DNA from 3 places in the Bacillus cereus group sp. Bce041 genome. Region 1 is predicted to be linked to each of the others. Evidence: predicted binding sites of a transcription regulator. Region 1 holds the regulator's gene; each other region holds the start of a gene.

Region 1 (2,261 bases):
TATATGGTTGGATCTTTTCGTTAGTATAACGTTTGTTGGGGTAGGTTTATTGTTATGTATTATCGCTTTTTATAGTACAAAGTGGTTTAAGAGATTGTGTGTACGATATGTAATATGGAACTTCAAAATGATAAAAGGAGAGTAAATGATGAAAAAACTATTTTTAATCGCTATCGCTTGTATCATTATTGGAGTAATAGGAATTTCCCAAACATATGAAAAAGCAGTACAAACTGCTGAAAAAGGAGATAAAGAAAATGTAATTAAAAACGAAACATTAAAAAATATAGAAGTTAAGTTAGATGCCGGGGATATTATTGTCCAAAAATCTCCTGACTCTTCTTTTTATGTAAAGCAATCGGGAGATGTACGTAAACAAGAGATTCGTATCGCAGAAGATGGTGACACATTAAAAATTATTGGGGAAAGAGAAAAAGGTGCTTCATTTGATTTTTCTTTTTACAATTTTAGGTTTCAAACGTCTAAATTGACTCTCCTTGTGCCCGAACGCTCTTACCAAGATATAAAAGTAAATTCATCTGCTGGACAAATCGAAATGAGTGATGTGAAAAGTGATAGCGTAAGTGTTAGAACACTTGCTGGAGAAGTAGAGTTGAAACAAGTAACGGCTAAGAATGTGGAGGGATCGACAAAAGCTGGTGAGGTGAACTTTAAGAAGGTATTAGGGAAAGTGACCGCAAAAACAACAAGTGGGGAAATAAATATTCAAGATCATGATTCTAAGTATAATCTAGAAGCAAGTTCAACTGCGGGAGATATAGATATTACTTTATCGGAAAAACCACAAGATGCGGTAATTACTGGGCAAAGTGCTGCTGGAGATGTAACAATTTTTAATGAAGAAAATAAAAATGTAACAATTGGAAATGGTAGTAAAAAGATTAGCGGTAAAACGGCTGCGGGAGATGTGACGATTGAAACTCGTTAATAAGAAATAGAATGCATGGAAATCTATCAAAATACAAAAAGAAGATAATTACCGTATATAAATAAGGTAATTATCTTCTTTTTGTTATTTTTAATGTAAATCACGATATACGCCAATTACTTTCCCGATAACTGACACTTGTTTTAAAATGATAGGTTCTAATGAAGAGTTTTCTGGTTGTAGACGGAAATGGTCTTTTTCTTTATAGAAACGTTTAACTGTTGCTTCGTTATCCTCTGTTAAAGCGACTACAATTTCACCATTATATGCAGACTGCTGTTGGCGAACAACAACTAAATCTCCATCGAAAATACCAGCTTCAATCATACTATCTCCAGAAATACGTAACATGAACACTTGGTCTGCTCCAGCAACAATACTAGCTGGAAGTGGGAAGTGTTCTTCTACGCTTTCGACCGCTGTAATTGGTAAACCAGCAGTGACTTTTCCGACAATTGGAACTTGAATAACAGATTGTGTTTCCGTATCCATTCGGTCTTCACCTAAAATTTCAATGGCACGTGGTTTTGTTGGATCGCGTCGAATGTATCCTTTTTCTTCTAATCGTGATAAATGTCCGTGCACTGTAGAACTAGAAGCGAGGCCGACTGCTTGACCAATTTCACGTACGGAAGGTGGATATCCTTTTTCTTGTACTTTTAGCTTAATAAAGTCGAGAATGTCTTGCTGGCGTTTCGTTAACTTTTCCATGTTTTCTAACACCTCGTTTTCTTTCATTTTTCTTATTAATAAGTATAACATGTGAAAAAACATTCTACAAACATAAGTTCGAACAAATGACGGATTTATGTTACACTATAGGGAAATAATAGGGAGAAAGAGGGGTTCAAAATGAATGCAATTATTTATGCACGTGTGAGTACAACGAAAGAAGCGCAAGAAACATCATTATTACGTCAAAAAGATGAATTATTGCATTTAGCTGAGCGCTATCAAATGAATGTTACTAAGGTGATTGAAGAGCAGGCTAGTGGATATACAATTGAACGTGACGGTATATTAGAGGTGTTGGATACAATTCGAGACGAACAAATTGATGTGTTACTTATACAAGATGAAACGCGTCTTGGTAGAGGAAATGCGAAGATCGCGTTAATGCATTGTTTACATAAAGAAGGCATAAAAGTATATACGCATACACATAATGGTGAATTACAATTGTCGGATTCTGATTCAATGGTATTAGATATTATTGGTATTGTTGAAGAATATCAAAGAAAGATTCATAATTTGAAAATTAAACGAGGTATGCAACGTGCAGTAGAAAAAGGTTATCGTCCAGAAAAAAATT
Region 2 (2,261 bases), on a different contig from region 1:
ATTACTTGATTTGGCATCTGTTAAATCAACTTTTTTCATAATATCTTTCATTACATTTTGCCTCCTTTATTTTCATATATATCGATTATACAAATTTTTTAAAAAAATTACTCAACTTTATTATATTAATTTTAACACACTTTTATTGAAATCCATGCTCCAAACGTTTTACTATTCCACAATTTTTATTATATGAACCATCTGGACTATAACTCCATATAGTAATGTTAACAACTTATTATAAAGCAGGTGAAAATTATGCCATCAGTTGTAGGAAATTTAGTTGTACAAAATAGTAATGGATCATTTAACTTAGGTGATTTCTACAACGTTTCTCCGAAAGAAAATACGAAAGCTTATAATGGTTCCGGCGCATCAAACGTTGGTTTTGTTGTTAATACTTTTAGCGGTGTTAGCGCGACCAATACATTTGATTCTGACCTTGCAGATCAAAACCAAGTGGGTACAGCCTAATCTTATGTTCAACTTTTTGTATAGAAAATTTTAATTTGTCTATACTATAATCAGGCTGTTTGACAGCTCTTATCGATTTTGGAGTACCCTATCTTTTTCTCCCTTTCCCTGGGGCTCAGCAGCTAGCACAAAGCTAGCTGCTTTTTCTTATATTATTTGTCTCATAAATCAGAAATAAAAAAAGCTGCCATTTAAATATTCAGCTTCTTTTACATTATTTCAATAATATCCATAGCGTTAAATACGTAAGTTTTATAAAAGGCGTCTGTACAAATTACAATTTGTTTTACCGGATTGATATGTACAACAGTCATGTAGCTTGTTAATATGTAACCATCTTCAAAATATGTTACCAATATTTCTTTCTCAGACAGTAATGACGTTAATAATTTATCAGAAATCCTCTCTTTTGCTTCATTTGTTAAAAGCGGTTTTTGTACTTTTAATTTCTCTCCAATAATCTTTCTCATATTTAAAAGTTGTTCGGACATTACTGTAAACGGAACCCACTCTCTTTCTTCTTTTTGTATCTTTACATCGTTCATTTTTTATCTCCTTGATCATTTATACATTTATTTATTCATGCTATCCCTTAGTTATTTTTAATACTTACTAAACTCGAATTTACTTCTAAACTATAATTAGGTTACCTCTCAAAAGAACATTCGTTCTTATTATACACGAACTTACGTTCCTTTGAGAAGAGCTATACTTATTATTTCTTAACAAAAAACATAATTTTATTTATCTCCATATTTTTTCCTTTATCAAATAAACTTTTCATTTCTTATATAAAATGCATATAAAAACTAAAAGGCGACTTCACACAAAGTGAAATCGCCTTTTTCTAAAAAATATTCAAAGCTTATTTTTCTATCCTAACTAATGTTCTTTCTGGAATACATAATTCATCTATATTAAAATGATTTATTTTTAAGTTCAATTCCCCTACTCGTTCCTTATCTTCATCACCAACCCAACAACTAAATAATTCGAAATAGTCTCCATCTTCCAAATAACTTTCCATAATCTTGCATAAAGTTAAAAGTTTTTCTTTCGCTTCTTTTTTTTCCTTTACATTTTGCCACTCGACAAGTTCAATTCCCCAATTAGTTGAAACCTCATATGTGTAATTTGTTTGGAATTGATAATCTTGTACAATTTCAAGCATACTTTCATCTGAAAAACACGGTCCAAAAACAATTACATCATTAGAATCTGGATCCGTTAACGGAATTTCTACATTACAGCCTGTGTAACTTGCTAAACTCATTTTATACTCCTTCAATATTCGTATAAAAAATACTTCATAGTATATTTATTTACTCAAATATAAAATCCCTGGCTAAACGAAAAAGTTTTAAATTTTTATCGTTTATTAACCATCTATAACTGAAAACATATACTATGATGAACGAACTCACAAAGCATAAGAAAAGAGAGCATTTACAACACTCTCTTTTCTTACATACTCTATGGAACTTTACAAAACTGAATCAGTGATTTTTATTATTATATTTTATTACATATACTTAGGTTGTACTATTATATGTAACTCTCTCTCTGTATCCGCTTTTTTCGGATGACGAAAATAATTAAGTTCGTACTTTAACACTTTATACTCAACCATCCCAATTTTAATCCCTTTCGTTTCTTTTAATATAACTAATAAATCACTTATATTTTCATCATATGACTCAAAAATTTTCGCTCCGCCCTCTCCTTGAAAGATTACTTTCATATATTCTCCCCACCTTAATTTATTGATGTGGTAAATGATGCGTTTA
Region 3 (2,261 bases), on a different contig from region 1:
ACGTGCTGAAGGCCCTTTTCCAATTACAATATCAAGGCAAAAGTCTTCCATCGCAGGATACAATACTTCTTCAATTGATCTATGCAAACGATGAATTTCATCAATAAATAATACATCCCCTGGCTGAAGCGCTGTTAATACAGCAGCTAAATCTCCTGGTCTTTCAATTGCGGGACCTGAAGTTGTTCTAACATTAACGCCCATCTCATTGGCAATAATATTCGCAAGCGTCGTTTTACCAAGACCTGGTGGTCCATATAAAAGCACGTGATCTAACGTTTCTTCACGCATTTTCGCCGCTTCAATAAATACTTCTAAATTATGTTTTGCTTTATCTTGGCCAATATACTGACGGAGCGTCTGTGGCCGTAATGAATATTCTAAATCCGCATCTTCATATGCAGATTCCCCTGAAAGGAGACGTTCGTCCATTATACTCACCTCTTACCATTTAGTAAAAGACTAAGTGCCTTTTTAATATACTGATCCGTCGTTAATGATTCTTTTAATAACTCTGGTACAACACGAGAAACTTCGCGTTCTGCGTATCCAAGTGCGCGGAGAGCTTCCAGTGCCTCATCAAGCTCAGCTGATGAACCTTTCTTCTCATCAAAACGTTCTGTGTCTGAGAATAAATCAACAAATGCATCTGGTACGACATCTGCTAGTTTTCCTTTTAAATCTAAAATCATTTGGCGTGCTGTTTTCTTTCCGACGCCTGGGAATTTCACTAAAAACTTCTCATCTTCATGCTCAATCGCTTGAACGACCTGTCCTGTTTGACCAGAAGCTAAAATTGCAAGAGCTCCTTTTGGCCCAATGCCAGACACGCCTAACAACTTTGTAAATAATAAACGCTCTTCACGTGTTTTAAACCCGTAAAGTGCCATAATATCTTCTCTCACATAATGATATGTATAGACACGGATTTCTTGCTTACTTCTTTGAAATACATACGGATTTGGTGTGAAAATTTGATAACCAATTCCATTATGATCAATTACGACATATTCCGGCCCTACATACTCCACGTAACCTGTAACATATTCAAACAAAATACGATCTCTCCCTCTTAAATCATGTATTCCATTTTAACATATTTAATGATAGAAAAGCGAGACTGCCCCAACAAATGTTCTCCACTTGAAACTTCTGTTATTTTCCATTGACAGAAAGGTTAAAGCACCTTAATATACAGAAGTCGATAATGATTATCAATACTAATTAAAGGGGTTACATCAGGATGAAACGTAAGCTATTTATTTTATTTACTATTATGCTCGTTGTTCTTTCTATCGTTGGATGTTCTTCTCAAAAAGAAGAATCGAAGGCAAAAGAACAACCGAAAACAAAAGTTGTAAAACATGCTAAAGGTGAAGCTACAATTCCAGTAAATCCAAAGAGAATTGTTGACTTATCTGGATCAACAGAAGAACTATTACTTCTTGGACACAAACCTGTTGGTACAGCAAATACATATAAAGATAAAATCCAAAATCACTTAACAGACAAGTTAGATGGAGTAAAAGCAGTAGGTTGGTACTGGGCACCTAAAGTTGATTTAGAAGCTGTTACTGCTTTAAAACCAGACTTAATTATTTTAAACAACCGTCAATTGAAAATTTATGATCAACTAGAAAAGGTTGCACCTACAGTTGTTCTAGAAACAAACTTAGAAGACTGGCGTGGTAAGTTTAAAGAAGTAGGTAAGCTATTTGACGAAGAGAAGAAAGCAGACAAATGGATTGCAGACTACGATAAGAAAGCAGACTCTTTATCTAAAAAAATTAAAGAGAAAACAAAAGATGAGAACTTTATGTTCGTTGCAGTTACACCACAAAACTTCCGTGTATACGGTAGCTTCGGATACGGTGACATCATCTTTAATGACTTAAAACTTCCAGCAACAAAAGGTACGGATTTAAAACAAACGATGGCGCAAGTATCACTAGAAGGTCTAGTTGCATTCCAGCCTGACCAAATGTTTATTGTAAACTTCGGCGGCGAAGCTGATAAAGTTTACGAAGACTACAAAAACAGTGCCGTTTGGAAAGACAATAAAGCAGTTAAAAATAATCACGTATATGAAGTATCAAATGAAGTCTTCAATACGAAAGCATTCAATCCAATCGGAAAAGATATGCTAATTGATGAAATCGCAAAAGAAATTTTAGCTAAAAACAAATAAGAAAAAAAAGCAGCTCACCATGAGCTGCTTTTTTTCTTACTTTGAACTGCGTATTGCTTCATTTTTTCAATCG

The links. The regulator LexA, encoded in region 1, represses DNA repair genes until DNA is damaged. The targets are predictions, from matches to a motif close to CGAACATATGTTCG.
Positions count from the first base shown of each region.
Region 2: the regulator LexA is predicted to act here: its motif matches at 1,156-1,169, upstream of ACUN13_RS12670 (YolD-like family protein).
Region 3: the regulator LexA is predicted to act here: its motif matches at 1,126-1,139, upstream of ruvA (Holliday junction DNA helicase RuvA).

Region 1 covers NZ_JBQXON010000011.1:158,348-160,608, reverse strand. The annotation lists gene ACUN13_RS25445 (DUF1700 domain-containing protein) at 1-145, shown strand, start outside; gene ACUN13_RS25440 (DUF4097 family beta strand repeat-containing protein) at 146-949, shown strand; gene lexA (transcriptional repressor LexA) at 1,040-1,660, opposite strand; gene ACUN13_RS25430 (YneB family resolvase-like protein) at 1,802-2,261, shown strand, end outside.
Region 2 covers NZ_JBQXON010000003.1:223,653-225,913, forward strand. The annotation lists gene ACUN13_RS12660 (hypothetical protein) at 1-51, opposite strand, end outside; gene gerPF (spore germination protein GerPF) at 259-474, shown strand; gene ACUN13_RS12670 (YolD-like family protein) at 684-1,019, opposite strand; gene ACUN13_RS12675 (hypothetical protein) at 1,340-1,747, opposite strand; gene ACUN13_RS12680 (hypothetical protein) at 1,997-2,215, opposite strand.
Region 3 covers NZ_JBQXON010000001.1:670,468-672,728, forward strand. The annotation lists gene ruvB (Holliday junction branch migration DNA helicase RuvB) at 1-432, opposite strand, end outside; gene ruvA (Holliday junction DNA helicase RuvA) at 438-1,055, opposite strand; gene ACUN13_RS03525 (iron-hydroxamate ABC transporter substrate-binding protein) at 1,244-2,188, shown strand; gene ACUN13_RS03530 (BofC C-terminal domain-containing protein) at 2,203-2,261, opposite strand, start outside.